2 regions of the Polaromonas sp. CG_9.5 genome follow, and region 2 is predicted to be linked to the other one. Evidence: riboswitches for the same ligand, from Rfam matches in the RefSeq annotation. Region 2 holds a riboswitch; the other holds the start of a gene.
The links. A riboswitch is a leader RNA that binds a small molecule or an ion and turns the genes downstream of it on or off. The one in region 2 is predicted to bind glycine.
Positions count from the first base shown of each region.

Region 1: another riboswitch for glycine. It lies ahead of RCH06_RS05100 (D-amino acid dehydrogenase); the one in region 2 lies ahead of gcvT (glycine cleavage system aminomethyltransferase GcvT).

Region 1 covers NZ_JAXCHR010000005.1:2,144-14,074, reverse strand. The annotation lists gene ligA (NAD-dependent DNA ligase LigA) at 1-614, shown strand, start outside; partial or broken gene RCH06_RS05125 (BRCT domain-containing protein) at 625-816, shown strand; gene RCH06_RS05120 (MgtC/SapB family protein) at 904-1,620, shown strand; gene RCH06_RS05115 (YbaN family protein) at 1,699-2,145, opposite strand; gene def (peptide deformylase) at 2,178-2,714, shown strand; gene RCH06_RS05105 (alanine/glycine:cation symporter family protein) at 2,745-4,130, opposite strand; gene RCH06_RS05100 (D-amino acid dehydrogenase) at 4,323-5,579, opposite strand; glycine riboswitch at 5,745-5,847, opposite strand; gene RCH06_RS05095 ([protein-PII] uridylyltransferase) at 5,960-8,638, opposite strand; gene map (type I methionyl aminopeptidase) at 8,712-9,545, opposite strand; gene purL (phosphoribosylformylglycinamidine synthase) at 9,813-11,931, shown strand, end outside.
Region 2 covers NZ_JAXCHR010000005.1:173,916-185,846, reverse strand. The annotation lists gene gcvP (aminomethyl-transferring glycine dehydrogenase) at 1-480, opposite strand, end outside; gene gcvH (glycine cleavage system protein GcvH) at 514-882, opposite strand; gene gcvT (glycine cleavage system aminomethyltransferase GcvT) at 931-2,076, opposite strand; glycine riboswitch at 2,121-2,222, opposite strand; glycine riboswitch at 2,248-2,352, opposite strand; gene RCH06_RS05855 (LysR family transcriptional regulator) at 2,398-3,357, opposite strand; gene RCH06_RS05850 (IlvD/Edd family dehydratase) at 3,517-5,265, shown strand; gene denD (D-erythronate dehydrogenase) at 5,642-6,697, shown strand; gene RCH06_RS05840 (TRAP transporter substrate-binding protein) at 6,796-7,767, shown strand; gene RCH06_RS05835 (TRAP transporter small permease) at 7,854-8,348, shown strand; gene RCH06_RS05830 (TRAP transporter large permease) at 8,345-9,622, shown strand; gene RCH06_RS05825 (FadR/GntR family transcriptional regulator) at 9,630-10,406, shown strand; gene ltnD (L-threonate dehydrogenase) at 10,590-11,480, shown strand; gene otnK (3-oxo-tetronate kinase) at 11,477-11,931, shown strand, end outside.

The DNA.
Region 1 (11,931 bases), 170 kb from region 2:
TACCAATTACAGCTGGCTTTTTAAGTGGAATTGGTGATAAAAAATATGAACAACTAGCAACTGAGTTCCATAGTCCTAGATTGTTATTAAATGCCGTTGCATCTGACTTGATAATGCCTAATTACTATCGAATTTTTGCACAAAAACTTCGAGAGGAGCCGTGGTGTACAGTAATTAAAGAAGTTGATGATTTTGGATTCGGGTGGACAACTATGGTGAATAACTTTAATGAAGTAAAAAAAATGCAAATAAGCGATAAGCTTAGGCGAATTTTGTTATCAAAAACTGACATGACTAACGCAGACATTGATCTGCTGAGTGAACAAGACGGCTGGGCGTTGATTTATGCAAAGGGGACTTTAAAAGCTGCAGCTAAAGATAATAGATTTCAGGTATGTTTTACAGGATTTGGTAATTCGGATAAGGAGGGGCTGGCATTAGCCGCCGAACAGGCTCATCTAAAAGTTGTTTCCAGTGTGACCAAAGATTTGCAATACCTTGTCGCCGGTGAGTCTGCCGGACCTTCAAAGCTTAAAAAGGCACAAGATCAGGGAACGAAGATTTTGAGTAAGAGTGAATTCATGGATTTTTTAGAGACAGGAGAATTAAAATAAGTATTTTTGTCTAAGCCGTGACGAGGCCAAGGACATGATCGAGCTGGCCGGCGGCAAGGTGGCCGGCTCGGTCAGCAAGAAGACGGATTACGTGGTCGCTGGGCTTGACGCCGGCAGCAAGCTGGTCAAGGCCGAAGCGCTGGGGCTGGCCGTCATTGACGAGGCTGCGCTGCGGGCGTTGCTTGAGTCGCCGGGCGACTGAAACCGCCGAATCGACTGCATCAACTCAAGCTACTGCGCCTATGGCGCGCAAAAAGCCACGCTGGTTTGAGGGGACAATCACCGGCCTATGCCAGCGATTCAGACCCTTAACTATTCCTCTTTGTTTGACACCCTGATCAGCCTGACGGCAGCTTTTGTGCTGGGCGGCCTGATTGGCGTGGAGCGCCAGTACCGCCAGCGCACTGCCGGGCTGCGCACCAATGTGCTGGTGGCGTTGGGCGCGACGATTTTTGTCGACATGGCCACCGCGCTGTTTGGCGCGGAGGGCGCGGTGCGGGTGGTGGCCTATGTGGTGTCGGGCATCGGCTTTTTGGGCGCCGGCGTCATCATGCGCGAAGAAGGCAATGTGCGCGGCCTCAATACAGCCGCCACGCTGTGGTGCTCGGCTGCGGTGGGCGCGTGCTGCGGTGCGGGGCTGGTGGTCGAAGCCATCATGGGGTCTTTGTTTGTGCTGGCGGCCAACACGCTGCTGCGGCCCATCGTGGACAAGATCAACCGCCAGCCGCTGGATGTCACGTCGGCCGAAGTGACGAACAGCGTTTACGTCGTCACCCGCAGTGACCGGCAAAAAGAGGCGCTGGCCTTGCTGGAGCAGGAGCTTGCAGACCGCGACTACCCGACGCGCGACCTGCAAGTGCTGCCCTTTGGCGAGCGCAACGTGAAGATTCAGGCGACGCTGACTGCCACGTCGGTCGATGGCGTTGTGATGGACCGCATCATTGACCATCTGTCGGCGCTGCCCATGGTGCGCCAGGCTTACTGGAGTTCCAGCACCACCGAGTAGGCGCGCTGCTGACAGACTGTGCCGGATTGACCTGGGTTGATACGGGCTGGAGCCGGTGGCTGGCGAACCGCTGTTGATTCAATCCGCCGGCTGTTCGGGCCTGCGCCATAGCCAGACCAGTACGCACGCCATGCAGGCGACGGCCAGCAGCGCCGCCCAGTGGGCTTGCAGCAGCACCAGCGACGCCGTGGCGCTGACGGTCATGCCAAGCGTCGCCGCCCACTTGGCGCGCCGGCGCACCATGCCGTGCCGCCGCCATTCATTGAGCGGCTTGCCAAACTGCGGATGGTTGTCCAGCCAGCGCGACAGCCGGGGTGAGCTGAGGCTGGCGGCCCAGGCGGCCAGCAGCACAAACGGCACCGTGGGCAGCCCTGGCAAAAAGATGCCGACGATGCCCAGCGCCAGGCTAAGCAGCGCCAACCCCAACAGCAGCCAGCGCACCGGCGCCGGCAGCGCGCGTCTGGCGGGCGGTGCGCCAGCGAGCGGCGGCAGGGAAGGCGGGTTATCTTCAGGGGCCATGTTCATGATTGTGCCGTCAGCCGCTATGCTTGACGTCCATGACCCTTCGTGAAATTCTCAAAATGGGCGATGCACGGCTTTTGCGCATCGCCCAACCCGTGGCAGCCTTCGACACCGATGCGCTGCATGTATTGATCTCGGACATGTTCTACACCATGCAATCGGTCAATGGCGCGGGCCTGGCTGCGCCGCAGATTGGCGAGGACCTGCAGGTGGTGATTTTTGGCAGCGACCAGCTGAACGCGCGCTACCCCGATGCACCCGTGGTACCGCGCACTGTGCTGATTAACCCCGTGATTACGGCTTTGAGTGCGGACGAAGAAACCGACTGGGAAGGCTGCCTGTCAGTGCCCGGCCTGCGCGGCAAGGTGCCGCGTTTCTCGCACATCCGCTACACCGGGTTTGACCAGTACGGCGATCCGATTGACCGCAGCGTTGACGGCTTTCATGCGCGCGTGGTGCAGCATGAATGCGACCACCTGATCGGCAAGCTCTACCCGATGCGGATTCGGGACCTCAGCCAGTTCGGCTACACCGAGGTGCTGTTTCCGGGGCTGGACGCGGCCGACGACTGAGCCGGCCGCGCCCGCTGCCGTCTGATTAGTTCACTTGGGAGCCGACATCTTGTAGCGCACCGGCACGGCGTCAGCCTTGCCCGCAAAGTAGTCGTTGGTGACCTTGCTCACGACCGGCGACAGCAGCACCAGCGACACCAGGTTGGGGAAAGCCATGAAGGCGTTCAGGGTGTCGGCCAGCAGCCAGACGAAGTCCAGGTGCGTGACCGCACCGACCATCACAAACAGTGTCCACAGCACGCGGTAAGGCACTTCGATCTTGCTGCCAAACAAATAGGCCCAGCATTTTTCACCGTAATAGGCCCAGCCCAAAATGGTGGTGAAGGCGAACACCGCCAGTGCAATCGCCAGAAAATACTGACCAAACCCCGGAAAGGCCGTGGCAAAGGCGCTCGAACTCAACTCAGCTCCCTTCAGCCCGCTGTTCCAGGCACCCGTCACGATAAGCACCAAGCCGGTCATCGTGCAGACAACGATGGTGTCAATAAAAGTGCCCATCATGCCGACCAGTCCGGACTCGGCGGCGCTTTTGGTCTGGCCGGCGGCCTGCGCGATGCCGGCTGTTCCCAGTCCGGCTTCATTGGAGAAAATGCCGCGCGCCACGCCATAGCGCATGGCCAGCATGAGGGTGGCACCGGCAAAGCCGCCCGTGGCCGACAGCGGCGTGAAGGCGTGCTTGAAGATCAGCGCGAAAGCGGCCGGAATCTGGTCGGCATACAGGCCCAGCACGATCAGCGAGGCGACGACGTAGCCAATGCACATGGCCGGCACCAGCTTTTCAGCCACCGCGCCAATGCGCTTGACCCCGCCCAGCAGCACAAAGCCGGTCAGCACCGTCAACACCACGCCCGACACCCAGGGCGAGATGCCAAAGCTGGCGGTCAGCACGGCAGCGATGCTGTTGGACTGCACCATATTGCCGATGCCAAAGCCGGCCAGGCCGCCAAACAGTGCAAAAGCCGCACCCAGCCAGGCCCAACGCTTGCCCAGGCCGTTCTTGATGGCGAACATCGGCCCGCCCATGTATTCGCCCTGCGTATCGGCCTCGCGAAAATGCACCGACAGCAGCACCTCGGCGTACTTGGTGGCCATGCCGACCAGCGCCGTCATCCACATCCAGAACAGCGCGCCCGGCCCGCCAATGGCAATGGCCGTGGCAACGCCGGCAATGTTGCCCGTGCCCACGGTGGCGGCCAGCGCGGTCATCAAGGCGGCATAGGGGGTGATTTCCCCCTTGGCGCCCGACTCGGGTTTGCGGCCTTTCCAGACCATGCGAAAGCCGGTGACGATGCGCAAAATCGGCATCAGCTTGAGCCGCAGCTGAAGAAAGAGGCCGGTGCCGAGAATCAGCACCAGCATGGGCGGCCCCCAGACGAAGTCGTTGATCGCTGCGACGATTGAAGTCAGTGTTTCCATAATTTTGTCTCCGGATAATAGTTATTGAGGCAAACGAGCCCACCCGCCGCTGGCGGTTATTGATAAATATCCTGGCTTGTGGGCCGGCAGGGTCTGGTGGTTTTGATGGCGGCGGGCGATTCTAGCCAATCGCAGCCGCATCAGGAAAAGCCGTCAGCGCCAGATGTCAACTGGCGCATGAGGCTTGGGTTTTCAGGCCGGAACGGGCTTTCCTTGCAGCACGCCCGTGGGTTTGAAGGCTTCACTCACCACATCGCCCACCATCTCGGCGGTGATGGCTGACAGTGTCCAGCCCAGGTGACCGTGGCCGGTATTGTAAAAAACGCAGGGCGAGCGGCCCCGGCCAACGCGCGGCAGCATGTTGGGCATCATGGGCCGCAAACCCGCCCAGGGTATGACGCTCTGGGTGTTGACACCGGGAAAGCACTGCTGCACCCAGTCCACCAGCGGCTTGATGCGGTCAGCGCGAATGTCGCGGTTGTAGCCATTGAACTCGGCTGTGCCGGCCACCCGGAAGCGATCCAGACCCAGGCGGCTGGTGACCAGCTTGGTTTCATCGTCCAGCAAACTGACCACCGGCGCAGCCGCCTGGCTTTGCGCGTCTTGCAGGTTCACGGTGATGGAGTAGCCCTTGACGGGGTAGATGTTCACGCGGTCGCCCAGCGAGGCGGCCAGCGCGCGGCTGGCGGTGCCGGCGCAGACCACCACACCGTCAAAAACCGCGCGGGTTGCATGCTCGCCATGACCCACCGTCACGCAGGCCTGGGTTGCGTCTGCTGTGACGCGGGTCACATCTTGCTCGTACAGGCAGGTCACGCCCAGTCGCACGGCGGCTTCGGCCAGGCCTTTGGTGAAGCGGTGGATGTCGCCGGTCGAGTCGCTCTCGGTGAAATAGCCGCCGTAATACTCCCCGGCCAGCGTCGGCTCCAGGGCGCGCATCTCTGAAGGGCTGACGGCGCGGCGTGGCAAGCCGCCTTCGGCCAGCAGTTGCGAGACTTTGCCGGCATGGTCAAAACTGGCTTTGTTGCGGTAAATATGAAGAATGCCTTCTTTTTTCAGGTCAAAGTCAATGCCTTCCTGTTCGGCCCAGCCCAGCAGGTGCCTGCGTGCGGCAACGGCCAGGCGCGTGGTTTCTATGGTGTTGCTGCGGTAGTGGGGCATGTTGGCGATGAACTCGGCGAACCAGGAAATCTTGTGCCAGCTGGGCTTGGGGCTGACCAGCAGCGGGGCGTCGCTCTTGAGCATCCACTTCAAGCCCTTGAGCAGGGTGGACCAGTGGTTCCAGACTTCGGCGTTGGACGCAGAAAGCTGCCCGCCATTGGCAAACGAGGTTTCCATGGCGGCATAGCGATGCTTTTCAAACAAGGTGACTGAAAAGCCGCGTTTGGCCAGTGAGTAGGCGGTGGTCACGCCGGTGATTCCGCCACCGATAACGGCGATTTTTTTCATGAAAGGCTCCAGCAACGTCAGGGGGGTTGAGCCCGCGCGCAACTGCGCACCGGGCACCCCCTCTGTTCTGGACCTGAGAGATTCACCAGCCCTCGCTTGTGGCGAGGGCGGCTTGCTCCTTCGGTGCGCCGCATGACGTGGCCTGCGACAGCTCTTCAGAGATCAATAATGATGCCGGTCCTTTTGCCTGAGAGTTTCCGGGGTGGTTGCTCCTTCGGCGCTGCAGCGATGCTTGAAGCGGCACTGCAGACTCTTCCGACACCAGGTAGCCTGTAGCGGCTGATTGATGCATGCCAGCTCTCGGTGGAGCGGCAATCGCGGTAATTTAGCAGCTATTGGCTGTCAAAAAGCAATAATTTCTCAGAGATTGCTGAGGGTTTTCACTCGTTCAACGCCTGCAGCAACTCGGTTTCGATGGCGATTTGCGCCTTGTTGTGCTGCAACTCGGGGCCGTCAATCAAAAAAGTATCTTCAACGCGCTCACCCAGTGTTGTCACTTTGGCCAGCTTGACGTTGATATGGTGTTTGGCCAGCACCCGTGCAATCAGGTAAAGCAGCCCGACCCGGTCGCTGGCCGACACGCTGAGCAGCCAGCGCTGGGCTTTTTCATCGGGGCGCAAATCCACGCGCGGAATGACCGGAAAGCTTTTCACGCGGCGTGATACGCGGCCTTTGCCGGGCGCAGGCAGCGCGCCGCGTTCTTCAAGTGTGCGGTTGAGATCGGCCTCGACCATGGCGCCGCGCTCGCGGTAATGCTCTTCCAGCGACGGACTGGTGACCTGGAAGGTATCCAGCGCATAGCCATTTTTAGCCGTATGAATCTTGGCATCCAGAATACTGAAACCAGCCTGGTCAAAGTAGCCGCAAATCCGCACGAACAAATCGGGCGCATCGGGTGTGTACACCAGCACCTGCATGCCTTCCCCCACAGACGAGCGGCGGGCGCGGACAATGACGGTGGCCTTGCCGACATGGCGCGACAGGTGGCGTGCGTGCCAGGCAATATCGGCTGCCTCATGACGCATGAAGTAACTGATGTCCAGCGTGTCCCACAGCGCCTTGTGCGACTCGAAAGGCTGCGCGTGCAGCGCCAGCAGGGTCAGCGCTTCGCGCTTGCGGCTTTCCACTTCAGCCGCCGCATCGGGCGCACGGCCGCCCAGCACCCGCAGCGTGTAACGGTACAGATCTTCGAGCAGCTTGCCTTTCCAGGCGTTCCAGACCTTGGGGCTGGTGCCGCGAATGTCGGCGACTGTCAGCAAGTACAGGGCCGTCAGGTAACGCTCATTGCCGACTCGCTGGGCAAAAGCGGCAATCACCGACGGGTCGCTCAGGTCTTGCTTTTGGGCGACTTGGCTCATGCTGAGATGCTCGCCGACCAGGAATTCGATCAGCTCGGCGTCCGACGCGGCAATGCCATGCTGGCGGCAAAAAAGGCGGACTTCCTTGCGCCCCAGCTCGGAATGGTCGCCGCCGCGCCCCTTGGCAATGTCGTGGAACAGTGCGGCAATGATCAATATCCAGGGCTTGTCCCAGCCGGCGGCCAGTTGCGAGCACATCGGGTATTCATGCGAATGCTCGGCCATGAAAAAGCGCCGCACATTGCGCAGCACCATCAAGATGTGCTGGTCAACCGTGTAGACATGGAACAGGTCATGCTGCATCTGCCCGACGATGTTGCGAAACGCCCAGAGGTAACGGCCCAGCACCGAGGTCTGGTTCATCAGCCGCATGGCGTGCGTGATGCCTTGGGGCTGCTGCAGGATGCGCAAAAATGTCGCCCGGTTGACCGGGTCGCTGCGAAATTTGGCGTCCATCACACCCCGGGCGTTGTACAGCGCCCGCAGCGTGCGCGCCGACAGGCCCTTGATGCCGACGTTGGTTTCAAACAGCAAAAAAGTTTCCAAAATAGCGTGCGGATGGCGCAGGTACAAATCGTCGCTGGCCACTTCCAGCATGCCGGCCTTGTCGAAAAATCGCTCATTCAGGGGGCGCGGCGGATAGTCGCAGGGGTTGAGCTTTTCTTCAATATTGAGCAGCAAAATCTGGTTGAGCTGCGTGACGGCCTTGGCCGTCCAGTAATAGCGGCGCATCAGCGCTTCGCTGGGGCGCGTGGGCGGGCGTTTTGCCGAGCGGCTGCCTCGGGGTGACATGGCGTGGTCCAGCGGCAGCGCCGCCTGCATGGTATCGAGCGCGTGGGGCTGTTCAATCCGGTGGTCAATCTGGGCGGAATAGCCAAAGGATTCAGCCACTGCCGTTTGCAGGTCGAACACCAGCCGGTCTTCGCGCCTGCCGGCAATGATGTGCAGCCGTGCGCGTATCAGGCTCAGCAGCGCTTCATTGGCCTTGATCTGCCGCACTTCAAAAGCAGTCGCCAGGCCATTGCGTGCCAACTCGTCCCAGGACTTGCCCAGACCTGCCGCGCGCGCCACCCAGAGCATTACTTGCAGGTCGCGCAGTCCGCCTGGGGATTCCTTGCAATTGGGCTCCAGCGCGTACGGCGTATTTTCAAACTTGTTGTAGCGCTGGCGCATTTCCAGCGTTTTGGCGACAAAAAAAGCTTTCGGATCCAGCACGGCGTCAAGCTGCTTTTGCAGCCGCGCATAGCCCGCTTTGCAGCCGGTGATGAGGCGCATTTCCAGCAGCGATGTCTGCACCGTGACATCTTTGGCGGCTTCTTCAACGCACTGGGCCGCTGTGCGCACGCTGGAGCCAATGTGCAGGCCGCAGTCCCAGCAGTTGCTGATGAAGGTTTCCACCTTGGCCTTGAGCAGCGGGTGGTCTTCAATGTCAAAGACTGCATCGGGCAGAAGCAGCAGCACATCGACATCGGAATGGGGAAACAGCTCGCCCCGGCCAAAGCCGCCGGCTGCGATCAAGCAGGCTTCGGGTGGAAAGTCGCCTGCCTGCCACAACCCCTGCAAGGCCGTGTCGGTCAGCCGGCCCAGCTTTTGCAGCAAACCATGAATGCCCCGTGCGGAAGCGCCGCTGCCCGCAAGGGAGGCCAGCACCGCTTCTTTGCCCAGGCGGTATTGTTCGCGAAAGAAAGCCAGTTCAGTCATGAATGAAACACCTGACTTGAAAATACGAAAGGGCTGCCCGGCAAAGCGCTGAGCATGGCGACTCAAAGCCGGATCAGGTCTTGGCGGGTGCGGTCGCAGTTTGTGGCACAAAGTCCGGAATCGGCGGGCTGCCAGCGGACAGTGTCAGCACTTCGTAGCCGGTTTCGGTGACCAGCACCATGTGCTCCCATTGGGCCGAAAGCGAATGGTCGCGTGTCACGATGCTCCAGCCGTCTTTTTCCGGGCCGTCCTTGATGTCACGCTTGCCGATGTTGATCATCGGCTCGATGGTGAACACCATGCCGGGCTTGAGTTCTTCGCGCGTGCCGGGGCGGCCGTAATGCATGACCTGCGGGTCTTCGTGGAACTTGGCACCGATGCCGTGGCCGCAGAACTCGCGAACGATGGAGTAACCCTGCTTTTCTGCAAACGTCTGGATGGCGTGGCCCACATCGCCCAGGTGCGCGCCGGGCTTGACGCACATGATGCCTTTCCACATGGCGTCATAAGTCACCTGGCACAGCCGCTTGGCCGCAATCGATACGTCGCCCACCAAAAACATGCGGCTGCTGTCGCCATGCCAGCCGTCCTTGATGCCCGTGACATCCAGATTGACGATGTCGCCCTTTTTGAGTGGCTTGTCGTTCGGCACGCCGTGGCAGACCTGATGGTTGACCGAGGTACACAGTGATTTGGGATAAGGCGGATAGCTCGGCGGCCCATAACCCAGCGTCGCCGGGATGGTGTGCTGCACATTGACCATGTAGTCGTGCGTCAACTGGTTAATTTCGTTGGTGGTCACGCCGGGTTTGACAAAGGGCGTCAGGTAGTCCAGCAATTCACCAGCGAGCCTGCCCGCCACCCGCAGACCTTCGATTTCTGCTGCATTTTTGTAAGTAATACTCATGCCGGAATTATCCCACCGGACTCCAGCACCTGCTTTAACTCTGCTTGGCAAAGGTTTTTGGCACCCTATTGGCGCGAGAAATGGGGCAAAAAGGGGCGGGCGAGCCGTTTCAGCGACGCAGCCGGGGCGCTGATAAAATTGCCCGCTGACGCGCGCGCCCGCAGACGTTGATTCAGTTGCCTGAAATTTGCCCCGACCGGGTGCGCCAAACTCAACATTCAGCTTGCCAGCTGCCACCCATTCCTCCACCAAAAGGCTATTGCTACTGTGACTCTGCACTTGACGACTTTTGAGGGCGAAGCCCACGGCATCAGTGCCCTGAGCGACTTTCGCGTCCAGCAACTTCTTCCTCGCCTGCAAGCCATTCACGACAAGATCGTGGGCATCAGCGCCCGGTTTGTCCATCTGGTGGCTACAGAAGCGATTCCGCCCGAGGCCGTGAAAACCCAGCTGGCGGCCTTGCTCAGCTATGGCGAACCGTGCGAGCAACCCGCCGCCAATGCCGCCGACAACATCCTGTTCATCGTCTCGCCGCGTTTTGGCACCGTGTCGCCGTGGGCGTCCAAAGCCACTGACATTGCGCACAACTGCGGCTTGGGCGTCAAGCGCATCGAGCGCATCACCGAATACCGCTTGAGCCTGAAATCAGGCTTTTTCAGCAAGTCGGCCCTGAACGAGGCGCAGCGCGCGCAAGTCGCCGCGTTGCTGCACGACCGCATGCTCGAAAGCGTGATGACCGAGCGGGCGCAAGCCGCCGTGGGTCTGTTTACCGAATTGCACGGCGAGCCGCTGCAAACCATTGACGTGCTGCAGGGCGGAAAAGCCGCGCTGGAACAAGCCAACACCGAGTTCGGCCTGGCGCTGGCCGCTGACGAAATCGACTACCTGGTCAACGCCTTCACCCAGCTGCAGCGCAACCCGACCGATGTCGAACTGATGATGTTCGCGCAGGCCAACAGCGAGCATTGCCGCCACAAAATCTTCAACGCCGACTTCACGATTGACGGCGTGCGCCAAGACATGAGCCTGTTCGGCATGATCCGCAACACCGAAAAGCTGAATCCCCAGCACACGGTGGTGGCGTATTCCGACAACGCGTCTGTCATGGAAGGCGCAAAAATCCAGCGTTTTTATGCCAAATCAGCCTCTGGCGCAGACGGGACGGGCGCTACCAGCTATCAAACCTATAGCGCCAGTGACGACGTGCTGACGCATGTGCTGATGAAGGTCGAGACGCACAACCACCCGACGGCGATTTCACCGTTCCCCGGCGCATCAACCGGCGCGGGCGGCGAGATTCGCGACGAGGGCGCGACCGGACGCGGCTCCAAACCCAAGGCCGGTTTGACGGGCTTCACGGTGTCTAAACTGTTTGATGGCGATTACGGCAAGCCCGGCCACATCGCCAGCCCGCTGCAGATCATGACGGAAGGCCCATTGGGCGGCGCGGCGTTCAACAACGAATTTGGCCGGCCCAACCTGAACGGCTACTTCCGCGAATACGAGCAAACCGTGGGCGGCCAGCGCTGGGGATACCACAAGCCCATCATGATTGCCGGCGGCGTCGGCACCATCGATGCCGAACTGACCCACAAGATTTTGTTCCCCGCCGGCACGCTGCTGATCCAGATCGGCGGCCCCGGCATGCGCATCGGCATGGGCGGCAGCGCAGCCAGCTCGATGGCGTCGGGCGCGAATGCCACCCAGCTCGACTTCGATTCGGTGCAGCGTGGCAACCCTGAAATCGAACGACGCGCGCAGGAAGTTATCAACCAGTGCGCGCAGTTGGGCTTGAACAATCCGATTCTGGCGATTCACGATGTGGGCGCGGGCGGCCTGTCCAACGCCTTCCCCGAACTGGTCAACGACGCTGGACGCGGCGCACGCTTCGATTTGCGCGCCATCAAGCTGGAAGAAAGCGGCCTGAGCGCCAAAGAAATCTGGAGCAACGAAAGCCAGGAGCGCTACGTGATGGCGATTGCGCCTGAATCGCTGGCGCAGTTCGAAGCCTTTTGCCTGCGCGAGCGCTGCCCGTTTGCCGTGATTGGCGTGGCGACTGAAGAAAAGCAGCTCGTGCTGTCGGACAACGATGCGCCCGCGCCAGTGGACATGCCGATGAATGTGCTCTTGGGCAAACCACCCAAGATGCACCGCGACGTGTCAACTGTCGCGCAGACGATCAAGCCGATTGACCTGACCGGTGTTGATCTGCAAAAAAGCTGCATCGACGTGCTGAGTCACCCGACCGTGGCGTCGAAACGTTTCCTCATCACCATCGGCGACCGCACCGTGGGCGGCATGACGCACCGCGACCAGATGGTCGGCCCGTGGCAAGTGCCGGTCGCTGATTGCGCCGTCACGCTGGCCGATTACAAAGGCTTTGGCG
Region 2 (11,931 bases):
GGCTTCTGCGGCGGCAGTGGCTTCATCGAGCATCGACGCATTGGCAATCGGCATGCCGGTCAGGTCGCAGACCATGGTCTGGAAGTTGATCAGCGCTTCCATGCGGCCCTGCGAAATCTCGGCCTGGTACGGCGTGTAAGCGGTGTACCAGGCGGGGTTTTCGAGCACATTGCGCAGAATCACGCCCGGCGTGTAGGTGCCGTAATAGCCCTGGCCGATAAAGCTTTTGAACACCTTGTTCTTGGCCGCCATCGCCTTGAGCTGCTTGAGCGCAGCAGCTTCAGTGACGGGCGGCGGAATGGCCATCGGGCTGCTGCGGGCAATCGATGGCGGCACGATGCCGTCAATCAATTCCCGGAGCGAGCTGGCGCCGACGACGCTGAGCATGTGGGTTTCGTCCGCCGCGTCAATGCCGATGTGGCGGGCAATAAATTCGGCAGGGTTTTCGAGCGCGCCCAGCGGCGTGGCGGATGGCAGCATGTCAGTGTTCCGTGTCAGTCTTTGAAGAAAAATTTAAGCGGCAGAAAAAGCGGTGTAGCGGGTTTCGTCCATCAGCGCATCGAGTTGCGCTGGCTCGGACAGCTTGACCTTGAAGAACCAGCCCGCGCCCAGCGGGTCGGAGTTGGCCAGTGACGGGTCATCGCGCAGCGCTTCGTTCACTTCAACGACTTCGCCACTGACGGGCATGTACACATCGGCAGCGGCCTTGACCGACTCAACCACGCCGGCGGTGTCTTTTTGGGCAAAGGTGGCACCGACTTCCGGCAGCTCGACAAACACCACATCGCCCAGCGCATCTTGCGCATGCACGGTGATGCCGACGGTGGCCGTGTCGCCTTCAATCTTGAGCCATTCGTGGTCTTCGGTGTATTTGACGGTCATGCAGTTTCTCCGGTGGGGTGGTATGAAAAAAGGAAGTTAAAGGATAAATCAGCCACGGTAATAACGCGTGGGCACAAAAGGCGTAGCGGCCACTTTCATGGGCACGGGCTTGCCGCGCACCATGGCAAACAGTTCGGTGCCGACCAGCGCATAGTCGGGCTGCACATAGGCCAGCGCAATGGGCTGGTTCAGCGTGGGGCTGAGCAGGCCGCTGGTGACCTGGCCGACGACCTGGCCGTCCATGTTTTCCAGCGCGGCGGGTTCGCGCACCGGCACGCGCGTGCTGGCGATCAGCGCCACGCGCTTGCGGGTGAGGCTGGCCGGCTCAGCCAGCTGCGCCAGAATCTTGTCCGCGCCCGGAAAGCCGCCGGCCCGCGCGCCGCCGGTGCGGCGGACTTTTTGCATCGCCCAGTTCAGGCTGGCTTCGACCGGCGTGGTGGTGGTGTCGATGTCCTGGCCATACAGGCACAGACCGGCTTCGAGGCGCAGCGAGTTGCGCGCCCCCAAGCCCACCGGTTTGACTTCCGGCTGGGCCAGCAGGGCGCGCGCCAGCGTGTCGGCCTGCGCGGCAGGCACTGAAATCTCGAAACCGTCCTCGCCGGTGTAGCCGCTGCGGGTGATGAAGCAGTCGCAGCCCGCTACGCTGAACTGGCCGCCGGTCATGAACACCAGCTTTTCAACGCCCGGCGACAGGCGCTGCAGGGCCTGCACGGCCAGCGGGCCTTGCAGCGCCAGCAACGCCATCTCGGGCATCGGGATGACTTCGCAGCGGCTGCCGATTTTGTTCTGGATATGCGCGATGTCGCCCGCCTTGCACGCGCCATTGACGATGACGAAAAGATCGCCGCCGTTGGCGACATCGCGGTTGAAGAACATCAGGTCGTCAATGATGCCGCCTTCGTCATTGAGCAGCAGGCCGTAGCGTTGCTTGCCCGCAGGCAGGTCAATCACATCGACCGGCATCAAGGTTTCAAACGCGGCGGCGGCGTCTAGGCCGACGAGCCGCAACTGGCCCATGTGCGACACGTCGAACAGGCCGGCGCTGCTGCGGGTGTGCAGGTGTTCGGCCATCAGTCCGGCCGGGTATTGCACCGGCATGGAATAGCCGGCAAACGGCACCATGCGCGCACCGAGTTCTATGTGCAGGCTATTGAGCGGTGTTTTGTGCAAAGGGGCAGAAGATTCGTTGGACATGGCGTTCTCCGGGGGCAAATATGAATCCATGGCCAAAGCCACGGTCTGCCCCTGCTGTCCTGTTTACCTGAGAGATTCGCCTGGCGATGCAGGGTTGCTCCTTCGGTGGACCGCCTAGAAAACGGTCTCTCTCCAGTAGGGAACGCCTTGACTTGCGGCATGCGCTGGCAAAGGCGGTTGTCAGTCCTTTTGCCTGAGCGTTCAGTCCACCATTGAGGGTGGCACATGCGCCTTCGGCGGTTTTCAGTAAGGAAAACTCTCTCCTGACGCGCCAAGTGTAGCCGAGCAGTCTGAATTTTCTGCCACGTTCGGCGCTGGAATTTAACCGCCGCCAGTGCCTGAATACAGCGCTGCCGCCGTGGCGCGCACATGCTTGAGCAGCAGGTTTGCGCCCGGCGACAGCACCAGGTCGCGCCGCAAAATAATGCCAAAGCTGTCCATTTTGCAAGGCAGCGCAATCGGCAAAACCGCCAGTTCGCCCGATTGCACAAACGCCCGCGCCACTTCCAGTGGCATGACATGCAAAAAATCGGTTTGCAGCAGCAAGCTGGTAATGACCGAGATGGCCGTGGTCTCGACGACGTTGGAAGGCATGTCAATGTCTGCGGCGCTAAACATCATGTCAAACCGGTGGCGCAAGATGCTGCCGCGCGGCGACAGTATCCAGCTGACAGCGGCCAAATCCTGCAAGCCGAGGTCGGTGCGCTGGAGCAGCGGATGCCCGGCACGTGCCACGGCGCATTCGGTTTCTTCGGACAGGGCTTCATAGCGCAGGTTCATGGCCTCGTTTTGCACCAGAATGCGCGCAATCAAGAAATCCAGCTGGCCGCGCTGAAGCTGGTGCAGCAAGTCATGGCTGGTGCCCATTTCGACGCCGATGCACAGCCGGGGTGCTTCTGCCTTGGCGCGCGCGATGGCCTGCGGAACGAGTGTCATCGACGCCGTGATGATGACGCCAATATCCACCTGGCCTGACAAACCAGCCTGCAAGGTGGCAATCGAATCCTGGCCCTGCGACAGGCTGTCCAGCGCCAGGCGGACATGGCGAATCATCGTTTCGCCGTACAGCGTGGGCCGCACACCTCGGGGCAGGCGTTCAAAAAATGGCACGCCAAAAAGCTCCTCGATGTCTTTGAGCATTTTGGACGCCGCAGGCTGGCTCATGTTTGTCGCCGTGGCAGCCTGATGCAGGTTGCGTGCATCGTCCAGCGCAATCAGCAAAAACATCTGTCGGGTTTTGAGCCGGGTGCGCGTGCGCCGCGCTGCGTCAAGGATGTTCATGTCGGGTTTGCTGTAGCGATGGCAACGCATTTAATGCAGTTGCCAATTTTGTTGAGGGATACGAAAAATTGTATGGCTGGCGCAAATTTCTTCATTTGTTTTGCATGCCTCGGGCTTCTACCATGCGCTGGCATTCACTCCCCGATGGAAAGAGACAAGATGTCCAACACGCCAAAACGCACGCTACGGTCGGCCGCCTGGTTCGGATCGGCCGACAAAAACGGTTTTATGTACCGCAGCTGGATGAAGAACCAGGGCATTCCTGACCATGAATTTCAGGGCAAGCCCATCATCGGCATCTGCAACACCTGGTCTGAGCTGACACCGTGCAACGCCCACTTTCGCAAGCTTGCCGAACATGTCAAACGCGGCATTTCAGAGGCCGGCGGCTTTCCGGTCGAATTTCCGGTGTTTTCCAATGGCGAATCGAACCTGCGCCCCACCGCGATGCTGACGCGCAACCTGGCCAGCATGGATGTGGAGGAGTCGATTCGCGGCAATCCGATGGATGCGGTCGTGCTGCTGGTGGGCTGCGACAAGACCACGCCGGCGCTCTTGATGGGCGCGGCCAGCTGCGACATTCCGACCATCGTCGTCACCGGCGGCCCGATGCTCAACGGCAAGCACGAAGGCCGCGACATCGGTTCGGGCACCGTGGTGTGGCAGCTGCATGAAGCCGTCAAGGCCGGAAAAATCACCCTGAACCAGTTCATGTCGGCGGAAGCCGGCATGTCGCGCTCGGCGGGCACCTGCAACACCATGGGCACGGCGTCCACGATGGCCTGCATGGCCGAGGCGCTGGGCACGTCGTTGCCGCACAACGCCGCCATTCCAGCCGTCGATGCGCGCCGTTACGTGCTGGCGCATATGTCGGGCATGCGCATTGTGGACATGGTGTGGGAAGACCTGAAGCTGTCAAAAGTACTGACGCGCGAAGCTTTCGAAAACGCGATTCGCGTCAATGCGGCTATTGGCGGCTCGACCAATGCCGTGATTCACCTCAAAGCCATTGCCGGCCGCATCGGTGTGCCGCTGGAACTTGAAGACTGGACGAACATTGGCAAGGGCACGCCCACGATTGTTGATTTGCAGCCGTCCGGGCGTTTTTTGATGGAAGAGTTTTATTACGCCGGCGGCCTGCCGGGCGTGCTGCGCCGGATGGGCGAGGGCGGCTTGCTGCCGCACAAGGACGCGCTGACCGTGAATGGCAAGTCGATCTGGGACAACGTGCTGGACGCGCCGATTTACAACGACGAAGTGATCCGGCCACTGGACAAACCGCTGGTGGCGGACGGCAGCATGTGCATCTTGCGCGGCAACCTGGCACCACGCGGTGCGGTGCTGAAGCCGTCGGCGGCCACGCCCGCGCTGATGAAGCACCGTGGCAAGGCCGTGGTGTTCGAGGATTTTGACCATTACAAAGAACGCATCAACGACCCGGCGCTGGAAATCGATGCCGACTCGGTGATGGTGCTCAAGAACTGCGGCCCCAAGGGCTATCCGGGCATGGCCGAAGTCGGCAACATGGGCCTGCCGCCGAAATTACTGGCGCAGGGCATTACCGACATGGTGCGCATTTCGGACGCGCGCATGAGCGGCACTGCCTACGGCACGGTGGTGCTGCATGTCGCGCCTGAAGCGGCAGCCGGCGGGCCGCTGGCCATCGTGCAGGAGGGCGACTGGATTGCGCTGGACAGCCATGCCGGCACGCTGGAGCTGGAAGTGAGCGATGCCGATATGGCGCAGCGCCACGCCGACAGGCAAGCGCGGCAGACGCTGCAGGCCGGGCCGCCCAAGAGCGGTTACCAGCAGCTGTATATCGACCGCGTGCTGCAGGCCGATGAAGGCTGTGATTTTGATTTTCTGGTGGGGTGCCGGGGCGCTGAAGTGCCACGGCATTCGCATTAAAGCGGTATCGATTTAACGGGCCATCGCGGCATGCAGGCAAGCCAGCATTTTGCTACTGAATTAATAGCTGCCAGCGCCCATTCGGCGTGCACCACAGGCCTGTTTTATGCTGAAAATGCCGTTGACGGATGCCCGCGAGGGTTTTCCGCCTTCATGAATCGCCTGCGGTGCGGCATAAACATGCGAATACCGCCAGAGGCCGTGTCTGGCGCACTGGCAAATCACTGCGCCGTGCAGCGTTCGCCTTCCGGTGCGCTGTCTTTGCATGGCAGTCATCGCCATCCGGCATGTCAGCTTGAGCCCGTGCGGCTGCGGGCTGACTATTCGGGTTGAAAATAATCCATCCATCCATCCATTGCATCACCAAGGAGATTTTATGTCGAACCCATCCCTTTCAACGCCGCTACCCTGTCATGTCGTCATCACGGGCGGCGCCGGTTTTCTGGGCGTGCGTCTGGCGCGCAGCCTGCTGGCGCAGGGGCAGTTGTCGCTGGCCGGTAGCGCGCCTGTGCCGATTACGCGCATCACGCTGGTAGACCGCGCGCAGCCGCCCGACGATTTGACGGCTGACTCGCGCATCGCCGTCGTAATCGGTGACCTGGGCGAGCTTCTTGAGCAAAAAGAGACTGTGGCGCAAGCGGTGCCTGCGCAGGCAGCTATCATTTTTCATCTGGCAGCGGCGGTCAGCGGCGAATGCGAAGCTGATTTTGACTTGGGCATGCGCAGCAATTTCGCCGCCACGCTGGCTTTGCTGCAAGCCTGCCGCGCCCTGAAAACCCGGCCGATGGTGGTGTTTGCCAGTTCGCTGGCCGTGTTTGGCGATGCGCCCGGCCAGCCGCTGCCGCCCGCCATCGAGGACAACACGTTGCCCACGCCGCAAAGCAGCTACGGCATCCAGAAATTCATGGGCGAGCAACTGGTCGCCGACTTCACGCGCAAGGGCTTCATTCAGGGCCGCAACGTGCGCCTGATGACCGTCAGCGTGCGCCCGGGCCGGCCCAACGGCGCGGCGTCGAGCTTTCTGAGCGGCATGATTCGCGAGCCCTTGGCGGGCGTGCGGGCCGTCTGTCCGGTGGCGCCGCAAACGCCCATCGCCCTGTCGTCGCCCGCGCGCACCATTGATGGCTTGATTCGCGCCGCCGAGACCACCGATGCGCAGTGGGGCCCGCGCACTGCGCTGAACCTGCCGGCGCTGACGACGACACCGGCCGAGATGGCAGCGGCGCTGGAACGCGTGGCCGGGCCCGCCGCCACGGCGCTGATTGACTGGATCCCCGACGCAGCCATCGGCAACATCGTCAACACCTGGCCGGCGGGCATTCATTCGGTGCGGGCCAGCGCCCTGGGGCTGCTGGCTGAGGAAAGCTTTGAAGCCATTATTCGGGACTACATCAGGGAAACTCCGTATGCCGTCACCTTGCCGATCAGATAACAATCACCCGACACTGAAAGTTGTATGACAAATTCAATCCGGATTGAGTGATCTAACCCATCGTCAGTTCTTAACTTGCCACCCTGAGGAGACACCCCATGAAATTGAGCAAACTGGTAATTGGCCTTTCTTTGGCCGTTGGTTTTATGGCGTCGGCTGCGGCCCAGACCACGATGCGGATCAGCATCTCGATTGCGCAAAACTCGCACCAGGGCGTTGCCATCGACACGTTCGCCAAAGAGGTTGAAAAACGCACCGCTGGCCGTTACAAGATTCAGCCTTTTTATTCCGGCTCGCTTGGCGGCGAGCGCGAATCGATTGAGGCCGTCCAGCTGGGCACGCAGGCGCTGGCGTTCTCTTCGTCCGGCCCGGTGCCCAACTTTGTGCCAGAAACCAAAATTCTGGACATTCCTTTCCTGTTCCGTGACAAGGCCCATGCACGCGCCGTGCTGGACGGCCCTATCGGGCAGGAACTGCTGTCCAAGTTCGACTCCAAAGGCTTCAAGGCGCTGGCCTGGGGCGAGAACGGCATGCGCCACATGACCAACAGCAAGCGTTCCATCAACGGCCCTGAAGACGTCAAGGGCCTGAAGATGCGCACCATGGAAAACCCGGTACACGTAGCCGCCTACAAAGGCCTGGGCATCGTGACCACGCCGATGGCATTCCCGGAAGTGTTTACCGCGCTGCAGCAGGGCACCGTGGACGGGCAGGAAAACCCCTTGTCGGTCATCATGGCTTCGAAGTTTGACCAGGTGCAAAAGTACCTGACGCTGACCGGCCACGTGTATTCACCCGGCATTTTCCTGATGAACAAGGAAGCCTTCGACAAGCTCAGCGCGGCGGACAAGCAGGCCTTTCTTGATGCCGCCAAGGAAGGCGTCAAAGCCAACCGCGCCCGCGTGGACGAGGATGACGCCAAAGGTGTGACCGAGTTGCGCAGCAAAGGCATGACCGTGGTCGAAAACGTGGACAAGTCCAAGTTCGTCGCCATGCTGGCGCCGGTGAATGCTGAGTTTGAAAAGCAGTTTGGCAAGGCGAACATCGAGCGCATCCGCAACTACAAGTAATCACCGCTTCACCCGTTGAACCGTAACGCCCAAAAAGCAAGAATTTTTGGGCGTTTTTTAACGTCTCTTTTCAGACCGAGAGCGCCATGAAAGACAATTTTTTAAGGCTGGAGCGCTGGACCAGCGGCTTTGCGCTTTACGCCGCTTGCGCCATGCTCGCCATCGCCGCGAGCCTGGGAGTATTTCAGATCATCACCCGCTTTGTGCTGGAAATTCCGGCGGAATGGACGGAAGTGCTGATTCGTTTCAGCCTGATCTGGATGGTATTTTTGGGCATTCCGATGGCCTTTCGCCAGGGCGCAATGGTCAGCGTGGATGTGCTGTACCGCTGGAGTCCGCCGCGCATCAAGCGCGTGCTGGATTTTGTTGTTTGTTTTGCCGCCTTGGCGTTGGTTGCCGTCATCGTCTGGTGGGGCTGGGACTATGCCAACCGTGGCAAGGTGCAAACCATGAGCGGACTGGAGAGCGTGAGCATGTTCTGGGCCTATCTGGCCATGCCTGTGGGCGGCGTGCTGAGCATGATCGGCATTGTTGCCAACCTGCTGGATCCCCAGCGCCTTGAACTGGAGACTGCGCAATGACCGCCGTGATGTTAACCACCATGGTGCTGTGCTTTGCACTCACCGTATCCGTCGCGGTATCGATCGGGCTGGCCTCTATCGTGGGGATTCAGGTCGCCGATGCGCACATGCTGATCTCCGTCAAGGAGATGTTCAATTCGATCAACAAGTTTCCGCTGGCTGCCATTCCTTTCTTTATTCTGGCCGGCAACATCATGGAGTCAGGCGGCATTTCGCGCCGTCTGGTCGAGTTTGCCAAGAGCCTGGTCGGCGGCGTGCAGGGCGGCTTGCCCATGACGTGCGTGCTGACTTGCATGATTTTTGCGGCGGTGTCAGGCTCGTCGGTGGCGACCACCTTTGCCATTGGCACGATCCTGATTCCGGCGCTCGTCAAGGTCGGCTATCCGACCACCTGGGCGGCTTCGCTGCAGGCCACCAGCGCCGAGCTGGGCGTGATCATCCCGCCTTCAATCCCGATGATTCTTTACGGCGTGAGCGCTGAAGTGTCGGTGGGCGAGTTGTTCATTGCCGGCATTGGCCCAGGCATCTTGATTGGCCTGGGGCTGATGCTTTTTGTCTGGGTGTACTGCCGCATCAAGGGCTGGGGCAAGAACGACGGTGAAGGCCGGCAGTCGGTGGGCAAGGCCACCATGAAGGCGAGCTGGGCGCTGTTGATGCCGGTGATTATTCTGGGCGGCATTTACGGCGGTGTGTTTACGCCTACCGAAGCCTCAGCAGTTGCGGTTTTTTATTCGCTGATTGTGGGCCTGCTGATTTACCGCGAAATCAAACTGCCCGACCTGCTGGTTATTTTGCGCAAGTCGGTGCTGTCGTCCGCGGTGATCATGTTCATCATTGCCAACGCTGGCCTGTTTGCTTTTTTGATCACGCGTGCCGGTGTGCCGGACGCCATTGGCCATTGGCTGCAGGATGTGCTGAAGTCACCGACCTACTTTTTGCTGGGCGTGAATGCGGCTCTGTTCTTTATTGGCATGTTCATTGAAACCAGCGCCGCCATCATCGTGCTGGCACCGATTTTGGCGCCGGTGGCGATGCACTTTGGCATTGACCCGGTGCATTTCGGCATGATCATGGTGGTGAACCTGGCGATGGGCATGATCACGCCGCCGTTTGGCGTGAACCTGTTTGCCGCGTGTACCGTGGCGCGCATTTCGCTGGACCGGATGGTCAAGGACTTGATTCCCTTTGTGCTGGTCATTTTGGTGTGCCTGATGATCATTACCTATGTGCCGGTGGTGTCGCTGGGCCTGCGCGACCTGGTTTACGCCAAATAGCCCCACCATGACGCTGCAGTTCAAGCCCATCACGCCCGGCGCTTACCTTTCGGATCAGGTGGCCGGCGTGCTGGCCGCCGAAATCCGCGCCGGGCGTCTGGGCGTGGGCCACAAACTGCCGACGGAAGCGGCGCTGGTGGCGCAGTTTCTGGTCAGCCGCACCGTGGTGCGGGAAGCCGTGTCACGCCTGAAGTCGCTGGGGCTGGTCGATTCCCGGCAGGGCAGCGGCGTGTATGTGAAGGAAGTCGGCTTTTCGCCGCTCAACTTTGATGCGCGTTCGGCGGTTTCAAAGCAGGCGGTGATCCAGATGGTGGAAGTGCGCCGCGCGCTGGAGGCAGAAGTCGCCGAACTGGCCGCCAAGCGCCGCAACCAGGCTGACATCAAGCGTATCCGCCAGTCAATCACGCTGCTTGACAAAGCGGTGCAGAGCGGTGGCGATGGCGTGGACGAAGATGTCCAGTACCACCGCGCCATTGCGGACGCGGCGCGCAACCCGTTTCTGATTGGCACGCTGCAATACCTGGGCCAGTTCCTGCGTGGCGCGACCCAGGTGACGCGCGCCAATGAAGCGCGCAGGGCAGACTTTGCGCGGCAGGTGCGCGACGAGCATGAAATGATTGTGCAGGCCATCGAAGCGGGTGACCCGGTGGCGGCCCGCAAGGCCGCCGCGCAGCACATGGACAACGCCATCCAGCGTATTGAGCAGGCCGACCCGGCTTTCTGGGAGCAAGCGGGCGTTCAGTTGGCGCGCCCGCTGGTGTCTGCATTGCCGATGAAAAACTGAATCGCATGCCCGCTGCCGCCTGTACGCCACAGGCTGCAACGGATTATTCTGTGCCGAAAATTCAACAAAAATTTGTATGACAACCTTGCCAAAAAAGTGCCTCAAGCCTTCCGGTTTATTCAGAGTCTCAAGACTTTTCCGTCAGGCATGTCCTAAATTCAACCGCAAAGAAGGAGTCAAACAATGACATCAACCGTTGGCGTAATCGGCCTGGGCGCCATGGGCAGTGGCATGGCGCGTTCACTGCGTCGCCATAGCTGCCATGTGCATGTTTTTGATGTGCGGCCCGATGTCGCACAGGCTTTTGCCGAAGAGGGCGGCGTGGCCTGCGCATCTCCCGCCGAATTGGCCGGGCAGTGCGACATCATCGTGTCGGTGGTGGTGAATGCCGCACAGACCGAAAGCGTGCTGTTTGGCGAAGGCGGCTGCGCCAGCGCGATGAAGCGGGGCAGCGTGTTTGTGATGTGCTCCACCGTAGACCCCAACTGGTCGATTGCCTTGCAGGCGCGACTGGAGGCGCTGGGCATTCTTTACCTGGATGCGCCGATTTCCGGCGGTGCCGCCAAGGCCGCCAGCGGCGAGATGACGATGATGACATCGGGCACGCCCGAGGCCTATGCGGCGGTCGGCGCGCTGCTCGATGCAATGGCCGGCAAGGTGTACCGCCTGGGCGATGCGGCTGGCGCGGGCAGCAAGGTCAAGATCATCAACCAGTTGCTGGCGGGCGTCCACATCGCAGCAGCCGCAGAAGCGATGGCGCTGGGGCTGCGCGAAGGGGTCGATCCGGCTGCGCTGTATGAGGTGATTACCCACAGCGCAGGCAACAGCTGGATGTTTGAAAACCGCATGGCGCATGTGCTGGCCGCCGACTACACGCCGCTGTCGGCGGTGGATATTTTTGTCAAAGACCTGGGCCTGGTGCTCGACATGGCGCGTGCCAGCAAGTTTCCGCTGCCGCTGTCCAGCACCGCGCACCAGATGTTCATGCAGGCATCCACCGCAGGCTTTGCGCGCGAAGACGACAGCGCCGTCATCAAGATTTTTCCCGGCATTGAGTTGCCCAAAAAGCCATGAACAACATCAACAACTCCGCGCCGCCCGAGTCCCGGACAGAGCGCCTTGTAGCAAGCGTGGGGGCCGAGCGCCGCGCAGGGCCGCCCCAAGCAAGCTCAGCCCCCTCGGGGGGCAGCGCAGCACACGAAGTGGCAAGCGTGGGGGCCACTCTCTTGCTCGGCTGCATTGCCGACGACTTCACCGGTGCCACGGATCTGGCCAACAACCTGGTGCGCGCTGGCATGCGTGTGGTGCAGGCCATCGGCGTGCCTGATCAGCCGCTGGATACGCCAGCCGATGCGGTTGTGGTCGCCCTCAAATCCCGCACCTTGCCCGTCGATGAAGCCATCGCGCAGTCGCTGGACGCGCTGCGCTGGCTGCAGGCCCAAGGCGCGCAGCAGATTTACTTCAAGTATTGCTCCACCTTTGACAGCACGGCGCAGGGCAATATCGGCCCGGTGATCGAGGCCTT